Regions from separate parts of the Azonexus sp. MM2026_4 genome, predicted to be linked through region 2. Evidence: riboswitches for the same ligand, from Rfam matches in the RefSeq annotation. Region 2 holds a riboswitch; each other region holds the start of a gene.

Region 1 (4,181 bases), 1.9 Mb from region 2:
ATCAGGAGGCCCACCGCGCCAGGATCAGCAGGCCGCCGCCGGCCAGCACGGCGAGCGCGGTGTCGCGCCCGGTGTGGGCGAACTGCGGCGTCAGGAAGCGCAGGCTGCCGTCGCCGTTGCGCGCCAGCGCCGCCAGATGCAGCGCCTGCGCGCGCTGCCAGACCTGCAGCGCCAGGTTGGCCGTGAGTTGGCCGAGCGAGCGCAGGCTGTGGCGCAGCGTCGCATCGCCCAGACGCGCCTGCTGCGCCGTGCGCACCTCATGCACCGCCTGCGAGAAGACGAAGAGCATGCGGTAGCAAAGCACCATCAGGTCGAGCAGCACGGCCGGGCAGCGCAGGCGGCGCAGCAGCGCGATCAGGTCGGACAGCGGCGTCGTCAGCACCAGCCCGAGCAAGGCCGCCAGCGCGGCGAGCGAGCGGCCGGCGAGCGCGGCGACCTGCGGCCAGGCTTCCGGCGCCCAGCGCCAGCCGCTGTCGGGATCGACCGCCACCAGCAGCCCGACGCAGGACAAGCCGAGAAAACCCGCCGCCGGCGCCGCGACGCGCAGGTAGAGGCCCGCCGGCACGCCGGCACCGACGCAGGTCAGCACGGCGGAGCACAGTGCCAGGCGCAGCGCTGCCCCCGGCGACACCGCGGCAAAGGCCGCCAGTAGCCCGGCCAGCGCGAACGCCGCCTTGGCCGCCGGGCTGACGCCGCGCCAGCGGTTGGCGTAGGCCGCCTGCTCAATCAGCATGCGGCGCCTGTGCTTCGCCTTGTTTGCGCAGCTTGTCGCGGGTTACCGCGCAACCCAGCCAGTAACCGATGACGCCGGCCCCCAGCGCCGCCTGCAAGGCAAACAGCAAGGAGGCGATCTCGCCGCTGGCCGGTTCCAGTAGCGGCTCGAACCAACGCTGGTAGCCCGGCGCGACGGTAGCGATGGCCTGCTGCGCCTTGTCGTCGGCGCCGCCGAACAGCTCGCCGTCGGCGCCGCCGATGCCCAGATAAGGCACCAGCCACAGCGGCAGCACGGTCAACAGCACAACGGCGGCCAAAATCAACAGATTCTGCTTCTTCATGCCTTGCCCCCGTTTCCGGCAAACAGCGGCAAGCCTTGCAGTTCCTGAGCGTTGAAGCGGGTCAGGGTATTGACCACCAGCACCGTCAGCAGCCCTTCGCTGATCGCCAGCGGAATCTGCGTGATCGCGAAGATGCCGCCGAACTTGAGCAAGGAGGCGGCAAAACCGCCGGCCGGATCGGGAAAGGCCCAGGCCAGCTGGATCGCGGTGGTCAGATAGGTGGCGAGATCGCCCAGGCAGGCAGCAGTGAACACGCAGACGGCGAGCGACAGGCCGAGCCGGCGACCGAGCCGGAACAGCCCGGCGGCGACGAAAGGCCCGACGATGGCCATCGAAAACACATTGGCGCCCAGCGTCGTCAGCCCGCCGTGCGCCAGCAACAGCGCCTGGAACAACAGGACGACGAAGCCGACCGGCACCATCGCCAGCGGCCCGAACAACAGCGCGCCGAGCCCGACGCCGGTGGGATGCGAGCAACTGCCGGTGACCGACGGCAGCTTGAGCGCGGAGAGGACAAAAGCAAAGGCGGCGGCAACGCCGAGCAACATGCGCTGCTCCGGCTGCGCCTGCAATTGCCGGCGCACCGAATGCACGCCCCAGGCAAGAAACGGCGCCGACGCCAGCGACCAGCCGATGGCATGGTCCACCGGCAAAAAACCTTCCATGATGTGCATGACTTCCTCCCCGAAGCGATGAAACCCCCGGGGAAAATCAGCACGAATCGGAGAAGGTCAGGGCGTGCCCAGCACGCGCGCATCTGTCTCAGAACCGCTCTCATCACCCCGGAGAATGGCACTACCTGGCTTTGAGGTCGGTCTTCTGGCTCGCCGTCATCCTTCCCTGCACCTTCCCGTGTGCGAACACACAGTGGCAAAAACAGGGTCGTCAGGCTTACAGCAGCGGGGGCTGCGCCGGAATTGCCACGCAAGGTGACGCACCGGCTTCCCGTTTAAACCCGATCCGCAATGCGAAACGGGTACCTGAAAGCGGGGCCGATTCTAACACCGGCATCATGGCGAAGGAAACCGCAGGCGGGGAAAAGCCGGTTTGCCCACCCGTTTCGGGAAAATGGGGACGGGCTGGATGGCGATTGACGCAGTCATGAGCGAGGATCGAACGGTACCAGCAGTCCCGCGCGCAGTTCATCGAGGAGGCTGAGGAGTTCGGCAGCAAGCAACCACTGCGTCAGATCGACGAAAGCGGGATCGCCATCGCCCAATCTTTGCCGCGCGGCGGCCTCCACACCCAGCGCCATACGGTAAGCCCGCTCCAGGGCCTGCGCCGGCGCTTCCCGAGCGCTCGCCTTGGGGATCATCACAGGGCCCGGCTCAGCATGATCGAGCCCAGCGCGACAAAAACCCCATAAAGCGCGCGCTGAAACTGGCTCGGATTCAACCGCCCTCGCAGTCGGCCACCCATCCAGAGGCCCAGAAAGGCGGCGACCAGGGCCGTGGCGCAGCCGGGAAGGTTGGCGAGCAGTTCCTCCGCGTTGGCCGTGCCAAGCCGGATGCTCAGCGCCACGGTGGCAATCATGAAACTGATCCCCAGCCCTTGCATGAACTCCTCCTTGGCCAGGCGCAGCGACTGCAGGTAAGGCACCAGCGGCATCACGAACACGCCGGTCGCTGCCGCGACCAGACCGGACAAGGCACCGACGAGCGCTGCGGTCCACCGGGCTTCTGCGCGCATTTCCGGCAGGCTCGGCTTCCACAGACCCCAGATTCCATAGGCGATCAGCACGACAGCGAGGATAGCGGTGGCCCGACTTCCCGCCGTCTCGATGCTGGCGAGCGGGCTGTAGAGGGTGAGCAGCGCCAGGCAAGCCCACAGGGGCCAGAAATTCCGGGCCAGGCGCCGCCAATGCGGACCGAAGCACTGCGCGATATTGGTCGCAAACGAAGGCAGGACCATGAGCATCGCGGCCTTGGCCGGCGCCATCAGCAAGCTGAGCAGCGCCATCGAAATGGTCGGCAGTCCCAGCCCGGAGATTCCCTTGACCACCCCGGCGGCGAGAAACACGGCAGCAATGATCAGATACGTTTCGGTGTCCATGTCTCGATGATCAGCCAGAGGATGGCGCCTGTCGATCACAGCTTGGCGGTGGTAACCTCTGCCAAAACCGAAGGATGACGACCATGCCGCTCAACCGATCCGTCTTGCCGCATCGTATTTCCACTTACGACCTGCACGTCTTCGCAGCCATTGCCGAGGCCGGATCGATCACCCGTGGCGCAGAAAATGTGCATCTTTCGCTGGCCGCCGCCAGCACGCGCTTGCAGAAGATGGAGCATGCCCTGGGCACGGCGCTGCTGCAGCGCTCGAAACACGGCGTCAAATTGACCGACGCCGGGCGGACGCTGCTCAGGCATGCGGGCCGGCTGGAGCGCGAACTGGAGATGCTGCACGCCGAAATGGCCGCCTTCGCGCACGGCGTCCGCAGCACCGTCCGGGTGCTGTGCAATACCGCCGCGATGACGGAATACCTGCCGCCGCTGATCGGCCGCTTCCTTGTCGAACACCAGGCGCTTGATATCGATCTGCGCGAACTGGGTAGCCAGGATGTGCTGTCGGCGATGCGCCAGGAGCAGGCCGACATCGGCATCGTCGCCAACTACGTGCGGACCGAGGGGCTGAACACCCGTTTCTTTCGCGAGGATCGGCTGGTGGCGGTATTTCCTACCGCGCAGTGCCCGCGACAGAAAGCCAGTGTGCCATTCGCCGACCTCCTGCAACATCCCTTCGTCGGCCTGCCGTCCGAAAGCGGCCTGAGCCGCTTCATACAAAACCAGGCCATCCAGTACGGGCGCGGCATCCACTACCGCGTGCGGGTACGCAGCCTGGACGCGGTAGTGAGCCTCGTCGCGGACGAGGTCGGCATCGCGATCCTTCCCGAGACCACCGCCCGCCGCCTGACCAGCCCGAAAATCGATTGGCTGCCGCTGGCAGACCCGTGGGCGAACCGGAAACTGCTGCTGTGCACCGCCAGCGACGCGACCCTGGCAGGCCCGGCGGCGGCGCTTCTGGATTTTCTGTCGGGGGCGGTTCGGTAGGGGGCGTGCTTGCAGATGATTTCCATGAAAGGCTTTTGGTGACGCTGGAAATCGGCCGGCGTGCCGCTCTTCGTCT
Region 2 (4,181 bases):
GGCGCCGGCGATCAGGCCGTTGACCGTCTGCTCGATGCCGGCCTTGAGTTCGGCCGGGGCGTTGATCAGCATGCCGTAGACGATCGGTGCGCCGCACATGTGGGTCACCTTGTGTTCCTTGATCAGGCCGAAGACCAGCGCCGGATCGACCTTGCGCAGGCAGACGTTGGTGCCGGCATTGGCGGCCAGCGTCCACGGGAAGCACCAGCCGTTGCAGTGGAACATCGGCAGTGTCCACAGATAGACCGAGTGCGGCGGCATGCCCCAGGAAATGATGTTGGAAGCGGCGTTCAGGTAGGCGCCGCGATGGTGATAGACGACGCCCTTCGGGTTACCGGTGGTGCCCGAGGTGTAGTTGAGGGTGATCGGGTCCCATTCGTCGGCCGGCAGTTCCCAGGCGAATTCCGGGTCGCCGTTGCCGATGAAGGCTTCGTAGTCGATCTCGCCGAGCGCTTCGCCGCCGGTGAACTCGGGGTCGAGGCTGTCGATGACCTGCGGCTTCGGTCCTTCGAGCAGGGCCAGGGCGTCCTTGATCACGGGCGAGAATTCCGGGTCGGTGATCAGCACCTTGGCTTCGCCGTGGCTCAGCATGAAGGCGATCGCTTCGGCGTCGAGGCGGGTGTTCAGCGTGTTGAGCACGGCGCCGCTCATCGGCACGCCGAAATGGCATTCGAACATGGCGTTGCTGTTGGGCAGCATCGCCGCCACCGTGTCGCCCTTGCCGATGCCGCGCTGCTGCAGCGCCGAGGCGAGCTGGCGACAGCGCGCGTAGCTGTCCTTCCAGGTGTAGCGCTGCTCGCCCTGGATCACCGAGATTCGCTTCGGGTAGATGAAGGCCGAGCGTTCGAGGAAGGTGAGCGGGGAAAGCGGGATGTAGTTGGCCGGATTCTTGTCGAGGCCATGGGCGTACGGGTTGGTCACGTGCTGTCTCCTGCGTGAGTTGATGGTTGGCAAAAATTAATAATTAGTAAAACGCGATTTATAGCGGAACAGACTCGATTGTTGCAATGCAAAAATTCGGTTAATAAACAACGAATTGTTGCGGTTAATCATTGTGAATTAAATTACGTAAAATGGCGGTCGGTAATGGCTTTGGGAGTGGTTACTACAGTTAGTGGAAATTTCCTTGCTGGCCACTAAATATGGTGTCCGCGCCTTGACGCGGCAATGACGCGAAGCTAGACTTCGCCGCGTTGACGGTTCCCGCAAGGGATCAAAAGGGAATCCGGTGAAAGGTCTGTGACCTTGAATCCGGGGCTGCCCCCGCAACTGTCATCGGCGAGCTTTCTGCCCATCTTTGCCACTGGTTTCGTACCGGGAAGGCGGTGGAAAGCGTTGAGCCGAGAGCCAGGAGACCTGCCGCAACGTCCTTCCAACCAACGATGGGGCGGGGTGTCCCTGGCGAAAGGTATGAGCGTGTCGCAGCCGGTTTTCGTTCGTGAGTCGCAGGTCGCAACGGGTTTTGCCCGCGGCGGCGTTCGTCTTGCCCGGCGCACGCTGTCCCGGTTCTCCGCCCCCCATGCCGGAGAATCGCCGTGTCCGTCAACGTCCTAGCCCGTCTTTCCGATCTTTCCGCCCACAGCACGGCGGCTCTCCAGGTCATCCGCCGCAACGGCGCCGTCGTCGGCTTCAACGCCGAGAAGATCTCGGTGGCCATGACCAAGGCCTTCCTCGCCGTCGAGGGCAGCCAGAGCGCCGTCTCGTCGCGGGTGCGCGAAGTCGTCGCCCAGCTTACCGAGGCCGTCGTCCGCTCGCTGACCCGCCGTCTGCCGGACGGCGGTACGGTGCATATCGAGGACATCCAGGACCAGGTCGAGCTGGCGCTGATGCGCTCCGGCGAACACGACGTTGCCCGCGCCTACGTGCTCTACCGCGAACGCCGCGCCGGCGAGCGCGCCACGCTGGCGGAAGTGCAGGGCGTGCCGCAACTGCACGTGACGGTGGACGGCGAACGCCGGCCGCTCGACGTGGCGGCGCTATTGCGCCGCTGCGAGTCCGCCTGCGCCGGGCTGGGCGAGCAGGTGTCGGCGCGCAGCATCCTCGACCACGCCTTGCGCAACCTCTACGACGGTGTCGCCCTGGCCGACGTCCAGCAGGCGCTGATTCTGGCCGCGCGCACGCTGATCGAGCGCGAACCGGGCTACGACTACGCCACCGCCCGCCTGCTGCTGGCCAGCCTGAACGAAGAGGCGGTCGGCGCCGAGGCGGCGCAAAATCCTGCGGTCGACGCCGGCTATTTCCCGAAATTCATCGCCCGCGGCATCGCCGCCGAACTGCTCGACCCGCGCCTGGCCGATTACGATCTGGAGCGCCTGGCCGCCGCGTTGAAGCCCGAGCGCAACCAGCTGTTCGGCTACCTCGGCCTGCAGACGCTTTACGACCGCTATTTCCTGCACATCGACGGCCGCCGCATCGAAACGCCGCAGCTCTTCTTCATGCGCGTGGCGATGGGCCTGGCCTTGAACGAAATCGACCGCGAAACGCGCGCCATCGAGTTCTACGACCTGATTTCCAGCTTCGACTTCATGTGCTCGACGCCGACCCTGTTCAACAGCGGCACCCTGCATTCGCAACTGTCGTCCTGCTACCTGACCACGGTGGCCGACGACCTCGACGGCATCTACCAATCGATCAAGGAAAACGCGCTGTTGCAGAAGTACGCCGGCGGCCTCGGCAACGACTGGACGCCGGTGCGCGCGCTGGGCAGCCGGATCAAGGGCACCAACGGCCAGAGCCAGGGCGTCATTCCCTTCCTGAAGGTGGTCAACGACACGGCGGTCGCCGTGAACCAGGGCGGCAAGCGCAAGGGCGCCGTCTGCGCCTACCTGGAAACCTGGCACCTGGACATCGAGGAATTCCTCGAACTGCGCAAGAACACCGGCGACGAGCGCCGCCGCACGCACGACATGAACACCGCCAACTGGATTCCCGACCTGTTCATGCAGCGCGTGATCGCCGGTGGCGAGTGGACGCTGTTCTCGCCGGTTGACGTCCCCGACCTGCACGAAAAATCCGGCCGCGCCTTTGTCGAAGCCTATGAAGCCTACGAAGCCAAGGCTGCCGCCGGCCAGTTGAAGCTGCACAAGAAAGTGCCGGCCGTGCAACTGTGGCGCAAGATGCTGACCATGCTGTTCGAGACCGGGCATCCGTGGATAACCTTCAAGGACGCCTGCAACCTGCGCTCGCCGCAGCAGCACGTCGGCGTCGTCCATTCGAGCAACCTGTGCACCGAAATCACGCTGAACACCTCGGATTCGGAAACGGCGGTGTGCAACCTCGGTTCGGTCAATCTGCTGGCGCACCTGAAGGACGGCCAGCTTGACCAGGCAAAGCTCGCCCGCACCGTGCAGACGGCCATGCGCATGCTCGACAACGTCGTCGACATCAACTTCTACGCGACGCCCAAGGCGCGCAACGCCAACCTGCGCCACCGCCCGGTCGGCATGGGCATCATGGGCTTTGCCGATTGCCTGTACCAACTCGGCATCGCCTACGCCTCGCCGCAAGCCGTCGAATTCGCCGACCGCAGCATGGAAGCCGTCTGCTACCAGGCCTACTGGGCGTCGACCGAACTGGCAAAGGAGCGCGGCCGCTACTCCAGCTTCACCGGCAGCCTGTGGGATCGCGGCATCCTGCCGCACGAAAGCATCGCGCTGCTCGAAGCCGGGCGCGGCGAAGCGGTCGAACTCAACCGTGACAGCCGCCTCGACTGGGATGCGCTCAAGCAACGCATCGCCCGCCACGGCATGCGCAACTCCAACTGCGTCGCCATCGCGCCGACCGCGACCATCTCCAACATCGTCGGCGTCTCCGCCAGCATCGAGCCGGCCTACCAGAACCTCTACGTCAAATCCAACCTGTCCGGCGAATTCACCGTGGTCAACGAAGCGCTGGTGCGCGACCTCAAGGCGCTCGACCTGTGGGACGAAGTGATGGTCGCCGACCTCAAGTATTTCGACGGCTCGCTCGCCCGCATCGACCGCGTGCCCGACGAACTCAAAGCCCGCTACGCCACCGCCTTCGAGATCGACCCGGTGTGGCTGATCGAAGCCGCGGCGCGGCGCCAGAAATGGATCGACCAGGCGCAGTCGCTCAACCTCTACCTGGCGCTGCCCTCCGGCAAGAAACTCGACGAAATCTACAAACTGGCCTGGAAGCGCGGCCTCAAGACCACCTACTAC
Region 3 (4,181 bases), 1.9 Mb from region 2:
ACCGACGGCGTTGTGGATCGCCACGTTGCAGAACAGCATGAAGGGCACCGAGAGGAAACCGCCGCCGGCGGCAACCAGACTGGAGATGACGCCGATAACGCCCCCGGCGATGAAGCGCCCCCAGCCATTGGGCATCTGGCGATGGGCGTGCGGCTTGAAATCAAGCATCATCTGGATGGACGCGTAATAGACGATAACGACGAAAATCGCCGTCATCGGTCCGGTTGGTACCTGGCCGGCAACCAATGAGCCGCCGAAGGTGCCGAGTACCAAGCCGGGTGCCATCGTCCGAACGATGTCCCAGCGCACGGCGCCGTGCGCATGATGGGCGCGCATGCTCGAAATCGACGTGAACATAATGGTCGCCATCGAGGTGCCAAGCGCCAGATGCATCACGTGCGCGGGCGGGAAATCCTGGGCGACGAACAGCATGTACATGAAAGGCACCAGCGTCAGTCCTCCGCCAACGCCGAACAGGCCGGCGACAAAGCCGCCAAAAATTCCCAGCAGAGGATAAGTGAGCCACCAAAGCGTCATGTATCGGTTTCCAGCAAGCGGTTAATGAAGATCCATTCGGCCGTCGTCACCGGCGTGATCGACAGCCGGTTGCCGCGCGCCAGCACGCGCATGCCGGCCAGTTCCGGATGGCGGCGCAGCTCGCCGAGGCCGAGCAGCCGGGAGCGGCTGACGAAACGCACGTCGCGCAGCCACCAGCGCGGCTGTTCGTGTGTCGATTTCGGGTCGTGATACTTGTCGGTGGCGGAAAACTGGGTCGGGTCCGGATAGCTGTCCGAGCAGATTTCGCAAATGCCGGCGATGCCCGGTTCGGCACAGCCGGAATGGTAGAAGAAGGCGAGGTCGCCGGGCTGCATGGCGTCGCGCATGAAGTTGCGCGCCTGGTAGTTGCGCACGCCGGTCCACGGAAAGGCGCGTTGCGGCGCGGCCGCCAGATCGTCGATCGAAACCTCGTCCGGTTCCGATTTCATCAGCCAGTACTGCATCTTCCGGTCACAAAATGAAAACAGGTGGCAGACCAGCTGCCACCTGTCAAAAAAAGCCCCCGCGAGTGCCGTCAGGCCGGCATCCTGAACCTGGGTTCAGAGTGGCTGCTTCCCTTCCGCATCAGGCACGTTCGACGAAGAGCGCGCACAACAGCGGGTTTCTGGTCCGCAACCGATGCCAATCAGCATTGGTTCAAGGAATATATGGCCTTAACAAACACCGCAGGGGACACTCGGCGGGCCACCCCGCAACCGGTCAGAAGTCCAGTTGCTGCTGGGGTGCCAGCACGGCATCCAACCGTGCTCCCATGACTTCGATTCTACGCTTCGTTTCCGGCGACGCAACCGTTTCTTGGTTGTCTTCCGGCACGGGCTGGCCGAGGTGCTCGTGGGCGATGTTGAGCGCCGCCATCACCGCCACGCGTTCGGCGATGGTGCTGCGCGTGCGCTGGGCGATGTCGCGCATCTTGCCGTCGACCATGTTGACCGCCGCCAGCAGGGCATCGCGTTCTTCGGGCAGGCAGGCAACGCGGTACTCGCGGCCCATGATCTTGACGTCGAGAAAATTCTGCTCGCCGCTCATCAGGCATCCTCGGGAATCTGTTCGATCAGGCCTTCGAGGCGTTCGCGGGCGGCCGTCATGGTCGACCGCAAATGCAGGCGTTCCGCTTCGGCAGCGGCGATCTGGTTCTTCAAGACTTCGTTTTCGGCGCGCAACTGGTGCACCAGGGCGACGACCTGATCGATCTTGGCTTCGAGCGCTTCGAGTTCGCTATTCATGGGCCGCACTATAGAGGGATAAATGTAGTCCGGTCAAGGACTAAGCGGCTATTTTCAAAGTGATTTATTGCTTTGGCGCCGGGGCGTGGCTCGCGCTGCTCGGAGCGGCGATGTAGAATGCGCGGCTTGTCAGGTGCCGTACTCGGAATTCATTCCATACGGTTAAACGGGAAAGCGGTGCGTCTCCAACGAGACCAAGCCGCTGCTGCCCCCGCAACGGTAAGCAAGTGCGGGCGTATCACGAAGCCACTGGGGAAACCTGGGAAGGCGATGCGTCAAGACTTGCGAGCCCGGATACCGGCCTGCCATGCCTCACGGAAATGCCACGGGGTGGTGGCGCCGGTTTCTCGACCTGCGCTCCGCCCGTGCGTTTCCTTTTCAACGCATTCCGGCATGCGGGGACGCCTGCCGGGAAAGGGAAAACCATGTCCATCCGTTTCCGGCCCCTGCTCGGCCTGGTACCGGCCGCTTTCGTCGCGGCCGCTGGCGGCGCTGAATCCGTCAGCCTCGACGATGTCGTCGTCACTGCCACCCGCCAAGCCATGCGTGCCGACGAAGTCCTCACCGATACGACCGTCCTCGAGCGCGCCGAGATCGAGGCCGCCGGCCATTCCAGCCTGGAACAGATCCTCGCCGCGCAACCCGGCATCCAGATGGCGGCCAACGGCAGTCCGGGCGCAGCGTCCTACTTGTACGTCCGCGGCGCCAATCCCAAACACGTCCTGCTGCTGATCGACGGCATGCGCGTCGGCTCGGCAACTTCCGGCGAGCCGACCTGGTCGCGCATCCCGGCGGCGCAGATCGAGCGCATCGAGATCGTCCGCGGGCCGGCGTCGTCGCTCTACGGCAGCGATGCGATCGGCGGCGTGGTCCAGGTATTTACCCGGCGTGGCAGCGGGCCGCTGCAGTTCTCGGTGGCGGCCGGCGGCGGCAGCGACGGCGCCCGCTCGGCCAGCGCCGGGTTGGCCGGCAGCCAGAGCGGCTGGCGCTACGCGCTGAATCTGAGCGAAGACGCGAGCGACGGCTTCAACAGCAAGCCGAAGGACCCGAAAGCCAATCCCGACCGCGACGGTTTCCGCAACCGGGCGGCCGCCGGCAGCCTCGGCTACCAGTTCGCGCCCGGCCACGAACTCGGCCTGACTGTCCTGCATGCTGAGGGGCGCAGTCGCTACGACGGTTCCGGCGCCAAGGTGAACTGGGTCAATAGCACGCGCAACGGCGCGGCCAGTCTGGTCCTGCAGAACGCCCTGAGCGCGCAATGGACCAGTCGCCTCAGCGTCGGCCGCAGCATCGACGATTCCAGCAACCTCAAGGACGGTATCCGTAACAGCCGTTTCAACACCGAACAGCGGCAATACGCCTGGCAGCACGACATTCAGGGCAGCCTCGGCAATTTCCTGGTCGGTGTCGAGCGTCTCGAACAACAGATCGACACCAGCGGCAACTATGCCCGCGACGAGCGCCGCAACGACGCCGTCCAGCTCGGCTGGAACCGCGGCTTCGGCGCGCACCGGCTGCAGGCGTCGGTTCGCCACGACGACGATTCGCTGTTCGGCGACAAGACTTCCGGCTCGCTCGCCTACGGCTACCGCTTCTCGCCCAACTGGCGGGCCAGCCTGAGTGCCGGCACCGCCTTCAAGGCGCCGACCTTCAACGAACTCTACTATCCGGCGAGCGGCAGCTACGTCGGCAACCCGGACCTGCGCCCGGAGTCGTCGCGCAACCGCGAAGCGGCGCTGCATTACGAAACCGGTGCCCAGCATGTCTCGCTGACCTGGTACCTCAACCGGATCGAGGACATGATCGTGTGGACCAAGGTCGGCGCGCTGAATCAGCCGACCAACGTCGAAAACGCACGCATCGAGGGAACGACGCTCGCCTGGCAGGGGCGACTGGCCGGCTTCGACCTGCAGGCCAGCCACGACTGGCTGGACGCCGCAGACCGCAGCAACCACCGCCAGTTGCCGCGTCGGGCCCGGCACACGGTAGCGGCGGCGGTGGCGCGCAGCGTTGGCGACTGGGACTGGCGGGTCGAGCTGACGGCAAGCGGCAAGCGCTACGAGTACAAATCGAATGCGCGCGTCGGCCTGAGCGGCTACACTCTCGCCAACCTTTACGCCGCCTACCGTTTTTCGCCGGACTGGGCCGTCTTCGCCCGCATCAACAACCTGTTCGACCGCGACTACACGCTCGCCGACGGTTATGCGACGGCGGGACGCAACGCCTTCATCGGCATCCGCTACAGTCCGAAGTAAGTCCGCATGCCGACCCGTCGCCGCGCTTTCCTGATCCTTTCCTCGCTCGCCCTGCTTAGCCTGGCGAGTTTTGCGCTGGCGCTGGCGGCCGGCAGCCTGCGCGTGGCGCCGGGGGAAATCGTCGCCGCGCTGTTTGGCCAGGGCG

What was found. Region 2 has a riboswitch for cobalamin ahead of AC0KWY_RS00100 (ribonucleoside-diphosphate reductase subunit alpha). Riboswitches for the same ligand answer to the same signal wherever they lie in the genome.
Region 1: another riboswitch for cobalamin. It lies ahead of AC0KWY_RS12990 (energy-coupling factor ABC transporter permease); the one in region 2 lies ahead of AC0KWY_RS00100 (ribonucleoside-diphosphate reductase subunit alpha).
Region 3: another riboswitch for cobalamin. It lies ahead of AC0KWY_RS13100 (TonB-dependent receptor domain-containing protein); the one in region 2 lies ahead of AC0KWY_RS00100 (ribonucleoside-diphosphate reductase subunit alpha).

Annotation. Positions count from the first base shown of each region.
Region 1 covers NZ_CM148380.1:2,751,458-2,755,638, reverse strand. The annotation lists gene AC0KWY_RS13005 (energy-coupling factor ABC transporter ATP-binding protein) at 1-2, opposite strand, end outside; gene cbiQ (cobalt ECF transporter T component CbiQ) at 2-733, opposite strand; gene AC0KWY_RS12995 (energy-coupling factor ABC transporter substrate-binding protein) at 723-1,055, opposite strand; gene AC0KWY_RS12990 (energy-coupling factor ABC transporter permease) at 1,052-1,729, opposite strand; cobalamin riboswitch at 1,848-2,054, opposite strand; gene AC0KWY_RS12985 (hypothetical protein) at 2,155-2,370, opposite strand; gene AC0KWY_RS12980 (sulfite exporter TauE/SafE family protein) at 2,370-3,107, opposite strand; gene AC0KWY_RS12975 (LysR family transcriptional regulator) at 3,191-4,105, shown strand.
Region 2 covers NZ_CM148380.1:39,571-43,751, forward strand. The annotation lists gene AC0KWY_RS00095 (acyl-CoA synthetase) at 1-921, opposite strand, end outside; cobalamin riboswitch at 1,181-1,377, shown strand; gene AC0KWY_RS00100 (ribonucleoside-diphosphate reductase subunit alpha) at 1,536-4,181, shown strand, end outside.
Region 3 covers NZ_CM148380.1:2,771,058-2,775,238, reverse strand. The annotation lists gene AC0KWY_RS13125 (sulfite exporter TauE/SafE family protein) at 1-537, opposite strand, end outside; gene AC0KWY_RS13120 (EVE domain-containing protein) at 534-986, opposite strand; RNA gene ssrS (6S RNA) at 1,054-1,233, opposite strand; gene AC0KWY_RS13110 (cell division protein ZapA) at 1,258-1,584, opposite strand; gene AC0KWY_RS13105 (hypothetical protein) at 1,584-1,781, opposite strand; cobalamin riboswitch at 1,896-2,101, shown strand; gene AC0KWY_RS13100 (TonB-dependent receptor domain-containing protein) at 2,207-4,036, shown strand; gene AC0KWY_RS13095 (FecCD family ABC transporter permease) at 4,043-4,181, shown strand, end outside.